Regions from separate parts of the Paraliobacillus sediminis genome, predicted to be linked through region 2. Evidence: a T-box and tRNA genes for the amino acid it is inferred to sense, from the RefSeq annotation. Region 2 holds a T-box; the other holds one or more tRNA genes.
What was found. The T-box of region 2 lies ahead of glyQ (glycine--tRNA ligase subunit alpha). A T-box ahead of a tRNA ligase gene usually reads a tRNA of that ligase, here a tRNA-Gly.
Positions count from the first base shown of each region.

Region 1: it encodes a tRNA-Gly, which carries the amino acid that the T-box ahead of glyQ (glycine--tRNA ligase subunit alpha) is inferred to sense. The anticodon was not compared.

Region 1 is NZ_QJSI01000004.1:59,949-68,795, reverse strand. Features, by position in the region: gene D2K60_RS19380 (ABC-ATPase domain-containing protein) at 1-383, opposite strand, end outside; tRNA gene D2K60_RS19375 (tRNA-Gly) at 1,143-1,216, opposite strand; gene D2K60_RS19365 (metal ABC transporter solute-binding protein, Zn/Mn family) at 1,529-2,458, shown strand; gene D2K60_RS19360 (metal ABC transporter ATP-binding protein) at 2,474-3,226, shown strand; gene D2K60_RS19355 (metal ABC transporter permease) at 3,228-4,100, shown strand; gene D2K60_RS19350 (metal ABC transporter permease) at 4,097-4,993, shown strand; gene dat (D-amino-acid transaminase) at 5,092-5,955, shown strand; gene D2K60_RS19340 (DNA topology modulation protein) at 5,973-6,479, shown strand; gene D2K60_RS19335 (lmo0937 family membrane protein) at 6,534-6,668, shown strand; gene D2K60_RS19330 (SGNH/GDSL hydrolase family protein) at 6,737-7,357, opposite strand; gene D2K60_RS19325 (sensor domain-containing diguanylate cyclase) at 7,454-8,847, opposite strand, start outside.
Region 2 is NZ_QJSI01000002.1:76,159-85,005, reverse strand. Features, by position in the region: gene glyS (glycine--tRNA ligase subunit beta) at 1-1,568, opposite strand, end outside; gene glyQ (glycine--tRNA ligase subunit alpha) at 1,555-2,448, opposite strand; T-box leader at 2,540-2,714, opposite strand; gene recO (DNA repair protein RecO) at 2,773-3,528, opposite strand; gene D2K60_RS06345 (YqzL family protein) at 3,601-3,744, opposite strand; gene era (GTPase Era) at 3,837-4,739, opposite strand; gene D2K60_RS06335 (diacylglycerol kinase family protein) at 4,926-5,303, opposite strand; gene ybeY (rRNA maturation RNase YbeY) at 5,278-5,745, opposite strand; gene D2K60_RS06325 (HD family phosphohydrolase) at 5,749-7,878, opposite strand; gene D2K60_RS06320 (PhoH family protein) at 8,041-8,847, opposite strand, start outside.

The DNA of each region.
Region 1 (8,847 bases), on a different contig from region 2:
GGCAGGCTAACAGTTAAGCAGATCGTTACATGTTCCCCGTCAAGTGCCACAGCAGTTCGCTCTAAAATTTCTTGTCCTGGTTCATCTATGACGATTGAATTTCTATTATCTAACGTATTTTGAGCAATGGACTTAGCTACACTGCGGGCTATCATATCTTCTACATATATTTTTCGATTACGATCTTCCTTCCAATCCGATCTTATTTTTCGGTAAGCGGTTGGTATAATTATGCGGACTTTTGAAGGAGTGGCGTATGGATCACCTTGGACATAGTCCACACACAATTCAAATCGATGAAATGAATATCTCCCATGAATCGATTTGTATGCTTTATAACCTTTACCATCTATTTGTTGTAACTTTTCTTCTAATTGTTTCATTTTCAAACCACCTTCTCATACATTGTGCCTTCTTAGGATACAACCTTTCTTGAGCATGTATCAAGCAATACATCAAATTAACTATATATTACTAACACGACTTCCGCCTCGAAATCCAAAGTTGAAGTTGACTTAGTACCCCTATCATAATCATCATGACGTACAGGCTTAACTCGCTATGGAAATACACTACGCTTTCCGTCGCTAGTTGGTAGTGTTAATCGAGGGAGGCGCTATATCAACGATAACAGACCTTTTTGGATATTTTTCAACTCGTTCACTGATTGTCAAAACCACAATATAACTTTATGAGTCAACAGATAGTAATAACCTACTACATTTAAAGTCTGTCTAGCGAAGGAAGCAAATGGATGACACTAATGTGGGAACAGCACAAGCCGAAGATCCACTTGGTAAAGCGTTCTTCTTTACCAAGTTAGCTGAGGCTGTTGCCCACGGAAAGGGAATCCATTTGCTGACGTAGCGGCTAAGAAAGTTTCACTAGCAATTAATATCAAGTTCGTCAGATTAATGTTTATATCGAAGTTTATACATGTTTTGTAATAAACGACAATCTTTTAGAAAGTAGGCTTTTTTTAAGACTGTCAAGCAATAGAATAGATATACTTCAAATTTAAAACAGTCACCAATTAGCACTTATTTTTTTGGTGAAAAAGTTGAGGCACTAATGTAGCACCAATCAAAAAAACGCAATACTTCGTTGTAAATCAACGAAACACTGCGTTGTACACATATGTATGGAGCGGGTGAAGGGAATTGAACCCTCGACATCAGCTTGGAAGGCTGAGGTTTTACCACTAAACTACACCCGCATTTTTAATTGGGCAATTTTCAAATTCTTTGTCAGATAATCTGGCGCTATTTGAATTGATGTTCTCTATTATACCTAGCCAATTTTGTGAATGCAACCCCTTCTTGCAGATTTTGCCGATTTTCTTTGTAAAACAACTATTATTGTTAGGTATCTGTATATAGGCTAATAACTTTAAACGATTAAATTTATGTAAAATCACACATTATCTCTTGACATTCTTTCCTTAAAGAATATAATTTGCATTAGGGAAACATTTTTAGTTTAACGCATAACGTTTATACAAAGCTAATTTTAAAAGGAGGAATTTATAGTGAAAAAACAATTAATTATTAGTATGGGGTTCATGTTAGTCGGTCTATTGGGATGTGCTACACAAGATGAGGAAACTGTTAATACAGCAGAGGAACCATTAAAAGTAGTTACAACAATCGCACAGATAGCAGATGCGGTTGAAAATATTGGTGGAGAACATGTAGAGGTAACAAGCCTTATGGGACCTGGTGTTGATCCTCATTTATACAGTGCCGTTCAAGGAGACATCCAAACATTAGATCAAGCTGAAATCATATTTTATAACGGGCTTCATTTAGAAGGGCAGATGGGCGAAATCTTCGAACAAATGGAACAAGACAAAACAACAACACCCGTATCTGAAAATATTCCAGAAGACAAATTATTAAGTGATCCAGAAAGCCCCACTATCACTGACCCTCACGTATGGTTCGACATATCGACGTGGTCGTATAGTGTAGAGGCGGTACGTGATGATTTAATCGCTATAGATCCAGAAAACGAGGAAACATACAGTCAAAACGCAGCTGATTATTTAGCAGAGCTAGCAGAATTAGATGCTTATGCAAAAGAACGTTTTGAGGAAATACCTGAGGAAAGTAGAGTTTTAGTTACCGCTCATGATGCTTTTAATTATTTTGGCAAAGCTTATGGATTTGAAGTTGTTGGCTTACAAGGTTTAAGTACGGAATCTGATTATAGTGTCAATGATGTCCAGCAAATTATTAATCTACTAATTGAAAGAAACGTAAAAGGTGTGTTCATTGAAAGTAGCGTCTCTGATCGTTCGATTAATGCAGTTGTTGAAGGAGCGCAAGAAGCTGGGCATGAAGTCTCCATTGGCGGAGAGTTATATTCTGATGCAATGGGTGAAGCTGGAACGATAGAAGGTACGTATATAGGAATGTTTAAACATAATGTTGATACGATTGTCGATGCACTAAAATAAAGGAGGTATGTGAAAATGAATGCTTTAACAATAAAGAATTTAAAAGTTTTGTATGATAAAAAGCCCGCCCTTGATCAAGTTGATTTTAATGTACCAGTTGGATCACTAACAGGTATTATCGGTCCCAATGGAGCTGGGAAATCAACATTAATTAAAGCGATATTACGTCTCGTTCCGATGCAAACAGGTGACATACAGGTTTTTGGGAAACCTTATGCACAGCAAAAGAAATTAATTGGCTACGTTCCACAACGAAGTGAAGTTGATTGGGACTTCCCTACTAATGCACTTGATGTTGTCTTAATGGGTAGTTATCGAGAAATTGGTTTCTTTAAACGAGCGAAAAAGAAAGATATCGACTGGGCACGGAATTGTCTAGATAAAGTTGGCATGCTAGATTATGCACAGAGACAAATCAGTCAACTTTCAGGCGGACAGCAACAACGTGTATTCTTGGCTCGTGCACTTGCTCAAGATGCAACAATTTACTTTATGGATGAACCTTTTGCTGGAGTTGACGCTGCAACAGAAAAAGCAATTATTCAATTAATGAAGGAATGGAAAAATCAAGGAAAAACTGTTCTTGTTGTTCATCATGATTTACAAACAGTTGAAGATTACTTTGATCATGTTTTATTACTTAATAAAACTCCTATTGCATATGGTGAAACAAAGTCGGTTTTTACCTTAGATAATTTAGAGCGCACATATGGTGGTAACATATCATTCTTACAAAAGACTCCAATCGTACTTCAAGGAGGATTGTAGGATGTGGGATGAAGCTATCTCGTTGTTTTCAAATGCAAATGTACAATGGGTATTAATGGGCAGCTTATTGTTAGGATTCGCAAGTGGCATGATCGGAAGTTTTGTTTTATTAAAAAAACAAAGTCTCATCAGTGATGCAATGGCACATGCTGCACTTCCCGGAGTCTGTATTGCTTTCATTATATTTCAAGAAAAATCAATGCCGCTATTATTAATAGGTGCTGCTATTACAAGTCTGCTAGCAACACAAGCTATTCAAGTTATTATAAAACACTCTAGAATAAAAACAGACGCAGCAATAGGAATAATCATTTCCGTATTCTTTGGCTTCGGAATTGTGTTATTAACATATATTCAACAAAATTCTGGTGGGAACCAAGCGGGATTAAATTCATTTATCTTTGGTCAAGCCGCTTCTTTAGTTAAGGGCGATGTACAATTAATCGCTATTAGTTCCCTACTATTAATGATTGTTACAACATTTTGTTTTAAAGAATTTAAAATAAGTATTTTCGACCCCTCATTCGCACGTGGCGTAGGTATTCCTGTAGGATTCTTTAATGGGGTTTTACTTTTTCTCATTGTCGGAATTGTTGTAATTGGCATTCAAATGGTCGGAGTTGTATTAATTGCTGCTTTATTAATTACTCCACCATTAGCTGCTCGATATTGGACTGAAAATTTGAGTGTGATGGCATGGTTAGCAGGTATATTTGGAGGTGTATCCGGTATGGTTGGTGCAAGTATGAGTACATTTATAAGTGACTTACCAACTGGACCTATGATCGTCTTAAGTGCCTCCCTCATTTTTTTCATTAGTTTATTATTTGGTAAGCGTAAAGGCATTTTGCTAAAGGGGGTGAAAGTAGCATGACCTATACATTTTGGATTATTCTTACTGGTTGTCTTGTAGGACTAACTTGTGGGGTTACTGGTTCCTTATTAGTCTTACGTAAAATGTCAATGATTGCAGATGCAATTAGTCATACGGTGCTTTTAGGAATTGTTGGAGCATTCTTTATCACACAATCTTTAAATGGTATTCCAATGCTTATTGGCGCAACCATTGTTGGTTTATTGACTGCATTTCTAGTAGAAGCCTTAGATAATTCAGGGGTGCAATCAGATGCAGCAATCGGGGTTGTCTTCACAACATTATTTGCCTTAGCTGTTGTGTTTATTTCCTTTATTGGTGATCAAGTACACCTAGATACAAATCACGCATTAATGGGAGAAATCGCTTTTGTACCTTGGGATACTGTTCAGATTAATGGAAATGATTATGGCCCCAAAGCAGTTTGGATGCTTGGTAGTGTACTAGTGATAAATTTGATATTAATCGGTTTGTTCTATAAACAGATTAAAACATCTACATTTGATCCACAGTTCGCTTCGTTAATCGGGGTGCCTGTTGTCTTTATTCACTATTTACTAATGACTATGGTATCGTTGTCTACTGTTGCTTCTTTTGATAGTGTGGGTGCAATACTCGTCGTGGCCATGTTAATTGTACCTGGTGCAACTGCTTATCTTTTAACTGATCGCTTTTTAAACGTTTTAATCCTAAGCGGTGTTGTTGGTGTTATTTCTGCATTATTAGGATATATAGGTGCTGTTTATTGGAATGTTTCTATTGCAGGTTCAATGGCAACAGCAGCTGGAATTCTTTTCTCACTTGCCTTTTTGTTTAGTCCAAAGCACGGTGTTATATTTAAAACTTGGAATAAGCGTTCGAAACGTAAAACAACAAAAGTACAACCATATTGAATCAATTCTATTTAGCGTGAGAGATATTATTTCTCACGCTATTATTATGAATATTTGTTATAATGATCTTTATAAAACTATCAAAGGAGGTAATTATCGTGATTGATAATCCAATGATTTTGACTCAGACAGGATTAATAGATAGTACACAATTGTATTATCCATACGAGGAACGTGGCCTACAATTTGGTGATGGCGTTTATGAAGTAATTCGCGTTTATTATGGAGAATGTTATTTGCTTTCAAAGCACATCGATCGTTTATTTCGATCAGCCGAAGCAATTAAGCTAACATTACCTTTCACTAAAGAGCAAATGCGAATTGAATTAAAACAATTAGTAGAGGTTAATCATTTAAATACTAACGGAAAAATTTATTTACAAGTAACACGGGGATCAGCAAAACGTAATCACATATTCCCAGCAGTTGAGGCGAATTTCTATGCCTATGTGGAGGAATTAGAACGCCCCATTGAAAAGCTTAAACTTGGTGTGAAGGCAATAACGCTACCTGATATGCGTTGGCAAAACTGTTACATAAAAAGTTTAAACTTATTACCAAATGTCATGGCTAAACAAGAAGCATTTGAAAATGGCTGTTTTGAAGCTATATTACATCGCGATCGCATCGTCACAGAATGTAGCTCCTCGAACGTATACTTAGTAAAAAACAATGTAATTTATACACATCCAGAAACACATCATATATTGCATGGGTGTGTTAGAGACAGAATAAAAACACTCATTGACGCTTTGGACATGGAATTAAATGAAACTGCATTCGCAACAGATAATATACCCTATGCAGATGAAGTATTTATAACTAGTAGTACAGCAGAAGTGATGCCAATTGTTGAGGTAGATCAAATAGAAATTGGGAATGGGCAACCAGGATTGCTAACACAAGCATTACAAGAAGCATACCAACTAGAGGCTGGTCTTATTTCTTCTCCACTTAAGTAGAAAGAAAGGAGCAAACGATGCGAAAGATAATGATAATCGGTAGTGGTGGTTCTGGTAAATCAACGCTCGCTAAAAATATCGGACAAATTTTAGATATACCAGTTTACCATTTAGATGCTTATTTTTGGAAACCTGGTTGGAACCCGATTGAAAAGTCAGCGCTAGCTAGTTTACAAGAAACGTTTGTTAAAAAGGATAGTTGGATCATAGACGGAAACTATAGCGCTACAATGGATATTCGTCTACATGCTTGCGACACGGTTATCTTTCTCAACTACGCTACATTGCGTTGTCTTTATGGTATTACAAAACGAAGAATCCAATATCAAGGCAAAACCAGACCTGACATGGGTAAAGATTGCCCTGAGAAATTGGATTTAGAATTCATCCTCTGGGTTGCTAGATTCAAAAAAGATAAACTTCCCTCAATTCGAGAACGGCTAAATAGCGTACATCATGCCCAATTGTTAGAATTCACTTCTCCAAAACAAACAAATAATTTTCTCTCTAGTATATCCAAATAGTTTACTTTTTGGATATACGGGTAACTTATGAAGTATAAAGGAGTGTGAATATAAATGATTTGGACTATTATTGGAATTCTATTACTAGTATGGATACTTGGGTTTGCTTTTGAAATTGCAGGTGGTCTTGTCCATATTCTACTCGTAATTGCTTTGGTTGTGTTTATTGCCAAGATGTTACGTAAGTAGTAATCTTAATAAAAGAAGCAAACGATCATGACTTAATTACTTAAGCCATGATCGCTTGCTTTCTTTAGTTATACATTTAATTTCTTATATGTCTCTAACCATGTTTTAGCCATTAATAGATTACCTGCATCATTCATATGTACCCCATCTATTGTAAGCTCATAATTGGTTTTCGCTTCTAAATAGGTTAAAAAGGATTGATGCGTTGGTACAACCACGAGATTAAATTCACTTGCAAGTTCAGCTACAATTTGCACATATGCTTTCAATTTTTCATTACCTTCAGAATTTATTTTTTCTTCGATAACTGTTGGCTCCATCATAATAATGACAGCATCTGTTTCTTTTTGTGTTTTCAGTAAAAGTTCACGATAAATCACTTCAAATCTCTCCGGAGTAACTTGTTCTATTTCTGGATCATCAAGTTGTCTCCAAACATCATTTATCCCAACAGAGATAGACAATATGTCTGGTTGAAGATCAACTACATCTTGTTCCCAGCGCTCAGCTAAATTTGTAATCCTGTCACCACCGATACCTCGATTAATTATCTCTGGAAAATTTAACGGGTCACTTACTAATAGATAGTCATGAATATATTTTACATATCCAGTTCCTAGGTCATTCACACCCGGTTCCCTTCCCCATTCTGTAATACTATCACCAATAAACACAATTTTTTTACTCATCATTTTCTTCCTCCAATTATTAGTAGTAAGCGCAATCATTAATTGATGACATATTGTATAGTATAAAGGATACCATATAATATGTTCTCTCTCGTTTTACTTTCTATTACAAACAGTAATAATAGACTTATTCTTTCCCGTTTTTTTCGCTTGATATAATGCCACGTCAGCTTCTTTAATTAAACCTTCTACTGTAAATCCTTTACACTTTGGAATGACCACACCAATACTTGAACACATATGAAACTTTTTGCCTGCTACTTCCCAAGGTTTTGAAATTTCTGATTCAATTCGCTCAACTACATGTGCTACATTCTCATCTGTCTCTACTTCTGTTAATAAAATAATAAATTCATCGCCACCCATCCGAGCTACTGTATCCATCTCCCGAGTTGATTGTTGCAAACGACGTCCAAATTCCATTAGCACCTCATCGCCAGCATCATGACCCATTTCATCATTTATCATTTTAAAATCATCTAAATCTAATATCATTACAGCAAATTCTTTTTCATTTCTCTCAAAAGACGCAAGTAGCTTACTTAAATGATCTTGAAACAAACGACGATTTGGTAGATTCGTTAAAAAATCACGATACGCTAGTGTTTTCAAACTATCTTCATAGCGCTTTCTTACTGTGATATCTCGACCAACAGTAACCATATGCTTTAGTTCACCATTTTGTGAGAATACGGGTTGTCCATTTAATTCAAACCAAAGCCATTCCTTTTCACTATTCATTACTCTAAACTCAGTTGAAAATGAATTTTTATTCTTAATCGATTCTGCGATTATCTTTTCAACTAAAGGATGATCAGCATTATGAACTAAAAACAATAATGGTTTACCAATAAAATCTTTTGTTGGGAAACCAAGGACATAAGTATGGGATGGTGACGCATAAATAATATTTCCATACTTATTCACTAGTGTAATTAAATCATAAGAATTCTCTGTAATAAGCCGAAACTTCTCTTCACTTTCAATTAAATTCTCTTTCGCATTGTGCTCTGTTGTCGCATCTTTTATTATCGCATATACACCGGTAATATTATCTTTTAAAATAATTGGCGCTAATTTCACCTGCAAATAAGCCTCATTCTCATAAGCTGTTGTTACCGTCATTTCAAAATAGGTTGGTCTCCCTTTACTTGAGTCATCAAATGCTTGTTTAATTCTTTCTTTATCGTTATCTCTAATAAGTTCAAGCATAGAAACACCTTTTAAACTTTTAGGCTTTTTTCCAGTTAATCTTTCAAATGCATGATTCTCTCGTATGAGTTTACCATATAAATCCAAATGAAGTATGGCATCCGAATTATGTTCAAATAACGATTTATAGCGTTGCCGACTAACCTTTAATTTCGCATCTGATCTATTTCTATCCAACTCTGCTCGCTTTAGTTGGGTAATATCTCGTGTTATAGTAACCACTCTTATAACCTTATTGTCAATAAATAATGGTGTTAATGTATTTTTACTGATTTTTT
Region 2 (8,847 bases):
TCTTCTTTTGAAACCGTTCTGATCTCTAAAGTATCGTACAGTTTTTCAGTAACTGTAATAAAATCATCTATTGAAATGGACCATTTTTGATCTTGTGCAATTTGCAAGATACCCATCGCTTGACGTCTTAGTCCATAAGGGTCTTGGGAACCGCTTGGAACGATACCAACCGAAATACAACCTACTATAGTGTCTAATTTATCAGCAATACTAACAATCGCACCTTCAGTTGAAGATGGCAAGTGATCATTTGCAAATCTTGGCATATAATGTTCATTAATTGCTTTAGCAACCCGCTTATTCTCACCAAATATAGTAGCGTATTTTTCTCCCATAATTCCTTGTAATTTCGTAAATTCATTGACCATATTTGTTACGAGATCAAATTTACTTATTTTAGCAGCCCGCAAAGTGTTTTCTTTAGTTATTTGATCAACTTCTAATATATCGGTAATTTTTTCAGCTAACTTAACAACTCGTCCCACTTTATCTGCAATAGTACCTAAGTTTTCTTGAAAGACCATTCGCTCAAGTTTTTTAAGGTTTTTTTCAATTGACTGTTTTTGATCTTCTTGATAAAAGAACATTGCGTCAGAAAGTCTAGCGTTTAATACTTTTTCATTTCCTTTTGTCACAACATCAATATATTGATCATTTCCGTTTCGAACTGCAATAAAATGTGGTAACAATTCGCCCTCATGGTCTAATACCGGAAAATAACGTTGATGTTCTTTCATTGAAGTAATTAATGCTTCTTTGGGAATTGTTAAGAAATCTTCACTGAATGATCCAAAAAATGCAGTTGGATATTCAACTAAATGACTTACCTCTTCTAGTAATTCTTTATCCAATGGAATTGTCCATTTTTGTTCTTTTTCTAAATCAGCTATCTGGTCGACAATTATCTGTTTACGCTCTACAGTATTAGCAATTACATATTGATCGCGTAATTGCGTTTCATATGTCATCGTGTCCTTAATTTCAAACTTAGATCCTAAGAAACGGTGTCCGAATGAGTAATTTGATGAAGAAACACCAGCAATTTCAAACGGTATAATCGTTTGATCATTTAAACCTACTAACCAACGAATCGGTCTAATAAATCGCAATGAACCCGTAGACCAACGCATGTTTTTAGGAAAAGTTAAATTCAAAATGACATTTTTAAAATCTGGCAGCAACGCATTTGCACTTTTTCCCGCAGTAAATTTTGTAACATAAGCATATTCTGTTCCGTTCACATCTTTAAAATAAATTTCGTCCAAATCTTTTCCTTGACCTTTTGAGAACCCGACCGCCGCTTTTGACCAGTTACCTTCTTGATCGAGAGCAATTTTTTTTGCTGGACCTTTTGCCTCTTCTTCTATATCAGCTTGTTTCGTTGCAAGTTGTTCTATAACAACTGCTAATCTTCTTGGTGTTACATATGTTGTGATTTTTTGATAAGGTAATCGAATAGCAGCTAACCATTTAGCGGTACTATCTTGTAATTGTTTTTCTGTTGCATCTAAAAAACGCGCTGGCATTTCTTCAAGACCAACCTCAAATAATATGTTAGTTGTTTTCATTTTGTTTTCCCTCCTTTTTTAACATTGGAAAACCTAATTTTTCTCTTTCTTCTACATAAAGTTTAGCAATAGCACGAGCTAAATTCCGAACACGTCCGATGTAACCTGTTCTTTCCGTTACAGAAATTACGCCTTTAGCATCTAGTAAATTAAATGTGTGTGAGCATTTCAATACATAATCATAGGCTGGAAAAACCAATCCCTTTTCCATTGTTTGCTTTGCCTCTTGTTCATATGTTGTAAATAGTTCAAACAACATATCTGTATTTGATTCTTCAAAGGTATATTTTGAATGTTCCAATTCTGGTTGATAAAAAATATCTCCAACTGTCACACCATCAGTCCATTCTAAGTCAAACACATTCTCTTTATCTTGAATATATGATGCAAGGCGTTCCAAACCATATGTAATTTCTACAGCCACTGGTTTTGCTTCCATTCCACCAATTTGCTGAAAATAAGTAAATTGCGTAATCTCCATACCATCTAACCAAACTTCCCAACCTAGACCCGCAGCTCCAAGTGTCGGATTTTCCCAATTGTCTTCCACAAAACGAATATCATGTTTAAGTGGATCTATCCCTAACTTTTCAAGTGATTCTAAGTACAGTTCTTGAATATTATCAGGTGACGGTTTCATAATTACTTGAAACTGGTGATGTTGATAAAGTCTATTTGGATTTTGTCCGTAACGTCCATCTGCAGGACGTCTTGAAGGCTCTACGTACGCTACATTCCAAGGTTCAGGACCTAGGCTTCTTAGTAAGGTCATAGGTGACATTGTACCCGCACCTTTCTCCACATCGTATGCTTGCATTAGAATACAATTTTGATCTGACCAGTGTTTTTGTAACGTTAAAATCATTTCTTGCACATTCATTATTTTACCCTCCATCTCATTAATTTCTCAAATACAGAATACGTTGAAAATACACGCAAAATCCCGTCCCTATGTCTCAAAAATATTGAGACATAGGGACGGGATTTCCGCGGTTCCACCCTATTTGCTATTTAAATTCAAATAGCCACTTTTTTATTACAATGCTCCAGAGTGCCTTCCTTTCAATTACCTATATCCAGCTTACACCGGCCTGGACTCGCTTTTACAGATATAATAAAAGTACTACTCTCTATCTTAGCATAACTTGTCTAATTGATAATGAAATCATAATGTAATTTCAGCTTTTTGTCAACTATACTAGGTTTATTCTGTATCCGCAAAAAGATCTAATTGCTTCAAGAATTTTTTTGATTTAATAAAATAACCACCGTACTGATCATAATAGGTTTCCATTAATGCGTACATTAATTTTTTGTTTTCAGTTTTAACTGAAATATTTCCAATTCGTTCTATATCAACAACCGAAAACATTTGTAGTAATTTCACAATTGTACTAGATATTGTTATTGCCTCTATATCAACCATTATACATCTTTGACAAATGAGGCCACCTTCTTGTACAGAAAATGCGGGATAGGTATCATTTTTTTGACCACAATGTGCACATTGTTGTAGTATCGGAGCAAAACCAGCCTTTTTGTATAGTTTTAATTCATACATCATTGCTATGATCTCTGGATCTTTATCTTCCGTTATAGCTTGTAGGCTAAGAACAAACTGTTTATAGATAAATGGATCGGCAATCTTTTCATCAATTAACTTATTCGTTAATTCAGCGATATAACTTGCATAAGCTGTTTTAATAATATCTTCTCTGATCTTCCTATATGAAAGAATAACTTCTCCCTGTTGGAGTGTTCCTAACCCTGAACCACCCTGCATTAGAAATGTCCCAAGAATAAATGGCTGCGTTATCGCAGCCATTCTACTTTTGGTTTTTTTAGCACCACGGGCGATTGCGGTTACTCTGCCTTTTTCTTTTGTAAATATGGTAACAAGCTTATGTGTTTCACCATAGTCTTGTGTCCGTAAAATAACACCTTCTATTTTTTCAAACACTATATTCACCAATCCCCTAAGGCAAATTAATTACGAATTACATTAAAGTTAATCACTTTACAAAATATAAATCTAAATTAGATTATCATATTCTTGTATTGCTTCATTATCAGGTTCTGTTCCACTTTGATGATAGACAGTTTCCAATTCCTTCATTAATAAATAGGTTTCAATGTTTCCTGTCTGACTAAATACTTTCCAAGATATGTCGACCACAAGAAACCCCGCCTTTCTAATGTAATAAAATATGTGCCTACTAATAGAATGCCCAGTCTAATTAAAGCATGTGTTAAAATATTTACCATGTATTAATAGTCATCTTGACTAAATCCGTATTCCTTTAGGCTTTGCGGGCGATTTCGCCAATCCTTTTGAACTTTTACCCATAATTCTAGATAAACTTTTGTTCCTAATAACGTTTCAATATCTATTCTCGCCTTTTTACCAATTTGTTTTAACATCGAGCCTTGTTTACCGATAATAATACCTTTTTGTGTACTTCTTTCCGTGATGATTACAGCTTGTATACGTAGTTTTTCATCATCTTTTTCTATAATATCCTCAATTACTACTGCGATTGAGTGCGGAATCTCTTCACGTGTTAGTTGCAATGCTTTTTCCCGAATTAACTCACTAATAATAAATCTCTCCGGATGATCTGTTACTTGATCTTCTGGATAATATTGTGGTCCTTCAGGTAAGTAACTTTTAAGCACTCCCAGCATATGGTCCACATTATTACCTTCTAATGCGGATATAGGTACGATCTCCGCAAAGTCATACTTGTCCTTATATTTATCGATTATTGAAAACAATTCATCCGGATGTACTTTATCAATTTTATTAATAATTAAAAAAACTGGACTTTCCACATTTTCTAAACGATCGAGAATATACTTCTCTCCTGCTCCAAAACCTTCCTCCGCATTAATCATAAATAAGACAATATCAACTTCATTTAGCGTATTTTGTGCAATCTTAACCATAAAGTCACCAAGCCGATGCTTAGGCTTATGAATACCTGGTGTATCTATAAATACAAATTGCGCATCTTTCTCTGTTAAAACACCTTGAATCGTATTTCTAGTTGTTTGTGCTTTGTCACTCATAATTGCGATCTTTTGTCCAATAACGCGATTCATAAATGTTGATTTACCAACATTCGGCCGACCTACTATTGTTATAAAACCAGATTTATATGCTTTTTCCATGTTGTTCCTCCATTAGTCCGTAAAAATATTACTACAATTATTTTACTATATATTTGAATTTATTTCACATTTTCGACAAAAGCTCTAATTTAATAAAAAATCAACAGCTATTCCAACAACAAATCGCATAAGGCGCGAAAAATGTCATTTATGGTCACAATCGTTTAAAAAGTAGTACACGAATCGTTACCATAGAGATAATATTTTCGGTATGAAAATAAGTGATCCAACAATAATTGATACTAGAGCTGCAATCAATACCGCACCAGCAGTGAGATCCTTTATTTTCCCTACAGTTGGATGAATTTCTGGTGCTAAATAATCCAATAAATCTTCGACAGCAGTATTAAGCAACTCACAAATTAACACGCTACCGATTGTTAAAGATAATAGCATCCATTCTACACCTGATAGTCGAAAAGCCACTCCAAGGACTATTACTATTAAAAGAATTACGAAATGTATCTTCATATTATTTTCTGATCGCACCGCATATTTTATTCCGTTTATTGCATGCTTTAGCCCCATTTTACTACGCTTATTTCCTTGATAATCCGAAGCCATTTAAAAGCTCCTCTTGTCTTGCAAACATTTTTTTCTCATCCACTTCTTTCATATGATCATAGCCTAATAAATGCAGAAAACCGTGCAAAGTTAAAAATCCTAATTCTCTTTCTAAGCCATGATTATATTCTTCAGCTTGCTCTTTTGCCTTATCAATAGAAATAACAATATCACCTAATATAAGTGGAATATCTTCTCCAATAATTTCTAACTCTCCTTCTCCCATTTCTTCTAAGGCAAAAGAGATAACGTCAGTAGGACGATCAATCTGTCGATAATTACGATTTATAATTTGAATTTCTCGATTATCAACAAAATTAATAGAAAGCTCTGATTCCTGCGTTACTCCCTCTTCTTTTGCTGCATATGTTAATAATTGTTGGATTAGATCTACATACTCTTCCGTTACAGAATTTGTTTCATCATGAAAATCGATATGCATGTTTTATGCCTCCTTCGTTTTTTTACCAGTAGGATATTGAATTCTTGAATGATATATCCCATTTAATGATTCATTTACAGTGGTTTTTATAACATCTAACTCTTTAAAAGTAAGTGAACTCTCATCTAATTGACCATCTAATAATCGCTCTTGAATAATGGATGTGATCATTTCATCAATTTTTTCCATAGATGGCTCTTGAATTGAGCGAACTGCCGCTTCAATTGAGTCACAAATCGAAATGACGGCAGCCTCTTTTGTCCGTGGTCGTGGTCCTGGATAACGATAATCCGATTCTTGTATCGATTTTCCAGATTCTTTCCCTTTATAAAAGAAATATTTTAATAATGTTGTACCGTGATGTTGTTCGGCAATATCAATAATTTCCTTTGGTAATTTATGTTTCCGCAACATTTCTGCACCATCATATGGATGAGCTATAATAATCTCCGCGCTTTCTATTGGATCCAAGTAATCATGTGGATTTTGAATACCCATTTGATTCTCAATAAAATAATGGGGGTGCTTTGTCTTACCTAAATCATGATAATACGACGCAACTCTTGCTAAAAGACCATTCGCTCCAATATTCTCACATGCTGCTTCACTTAAATTAGCAACCATAACACTATGATGATACGTACCAGGAGCATCCATTAATATCTTTCGAAGTAATGGATGATTTGGACTAGCTAATGTTAATAACTTAGTATCTGATAAGATACCTAGTTCTGATTCAAAAAATGGTAAAATACCAATTGTTAATATACAAGCAATAAACGCTGCTGACAAGCCATACCCACTAAATACAACATAATCCAAAAGAACATATTTTTCGTAAGACAGAAATAGAAATAAAAGAACAGTTAATATATTTACAATTGCAGCCCCAATACTAGCTTTTAAAATTGCTGATCGATCTTTTATTTTCACTAAAAATATAATACTTGCTAATTGAGAAAACAAAAAGTACATCCCGACTTCCACATTTAATGAACCTGGGATTTGTCCATTAAATATAACACTTCCAATAACTGAAAAAACAAGCGCAAAAGTAATTGCCGACTTTTCACGGAATAACAATTTTAAAAGAAGTACACCAGTTATAATAGGAACCAAAAAAAACAATTGATTTACATTTGTAGCAAAATAACTGACTGACTTCATTACACCAACTACACCAACACTAATAAGCGAAATACCAATTAGCTTTCTATGGTCTAATGTTTGGTGTTTTGCAAAGTCATTCATATCATAGAAAATTAAACCTAATAATAATAGTATTATAATCAATAAACCTATCACAGGAAAGACATTGCGATCACTATTTAATAAACCAACTAATTTCAGTTTTTCATATAATTCATTCGTTATCGTTTGACCTTCCTGTACAATTACTTCTCCAGCTCTTATCATAACAGGTTCCACATTATTTATTGCTTGATTTTCTGCTTCCATTGTCTCATTCACAGAGAAGAATGAGTTCTCAACTATAGCAAATTCTCCGATATCAATTAATGCTGTTTGTAGATCATTACTTAAACTTGAATACCTTAGTTTCTGATTTAGATTACCAATCGTCTCCTCAATTCCCTCCGTTCTTATCCCTTCATTGAAAGCATCATATAAGCTAGTTATTAATAATTCCTTCGCAACTGAACGATCACTATCACTAGCTTCAACCAAATTAACTAATGTATTTTGAGTAATAGCGTCTAGTATTTCAGGCGTCAATAACTGTTTTAAATCTTGAACTGTTTCGGCATTTGATTGTTGGATTTCTTCATCAGATTCAGAAGACTTTACCGATACGGTCCCTACTGCATCAAATAATTCCTTGACATAATCAATTCTTTCTTCTGTAATTTCTGCAGAAATACTATACCTATCCTCTATAGATTGAACGGCTTCCCTTCTTCTGTGTTCAGTTTCCTTTGCATCTTCTATGGTTATTGGCGCTCTAATTGTTTCGTTTGCATTACTAAAACGCTCTATGTCATAGGTTTCTGTATAAACATTAGAAATCATAAACACAAAAAAAAGGGATCCAATAATTACTAAAGTTAATATAATCTGTACTGTCTTATTTTGAATTCGAAAAATGCGACATAGTTTCTCCCAAAGAGCTCTCATTTATCTTTCCCCTTTTCAACTGTACAAAACGGTAATGTTTTCTCTTATTTTTATCATACACTGATTACACCTTCATGTATATATTTGCCTGCAATTGACATTTGTAATATATATACAGAAAAAGACCCACTAATGGGTCTACATTTCTACAACTATTAACCTTTAAGACTCTTCAAATGCATCAATGATTTTCTGAACTAATGGATGACGCACAACATCAGCCTGTTGCAAGTAAATAAATGAAATACCTTTTACTCCACTCAATCTCGATTCAACTGCCTTTAATCCAGATTGTGAGCCACGAGGCAAATCTACTTGTGTAATATCCCCAGTGACAACCATTTTTGAACCAAATCCTAGTCTAGTCAGAAACATTTTCATTTGAGCATGGGTTGTGTTTTGTGCCTCATCTAATATCACAAATGCATCATCTAATGTTCTTCCTCGCATATAGGCTAAAGGAGCAATTTCAATGGTACCTCGTTCAATCAGGCGAACTGTGTGTTCAGTTCCTAATACATCATGTAACGAATCATATAATGGCCTTAAATAAGGGTCAACTTTTTCTTTTAAATCACCTGGTAAAAATCCTAAACTTTCACCGGCTTCAACAGCAGGACGAGATAGAATAATGCGTTTAACTAATCCGCTTTTTAATGCTTGAACAGCCATTACCACTGCTAAGTAGGTTTTCCCAGTACCGGCAGGACCAATTCCGAAAACTAAATCGTGAGCCTTTAATGCATTCACATAATTACGTTGCCCTAAAGTTTTAACCCGAATCGACTTTCCTTTGGCATTCTTCGTAATCTCATCTTCAAATAATGTTTCAAATTGATCAATCTTACCTTTTTTAGCTAACTCAACTGCATACACAACATCACGTTCAGAAATTTCTAATCCTTTTCTGATTACTTTTAATAATGCATCAAGTATCTCTTGAATTAACGAAATTTCCTCCTGATCACC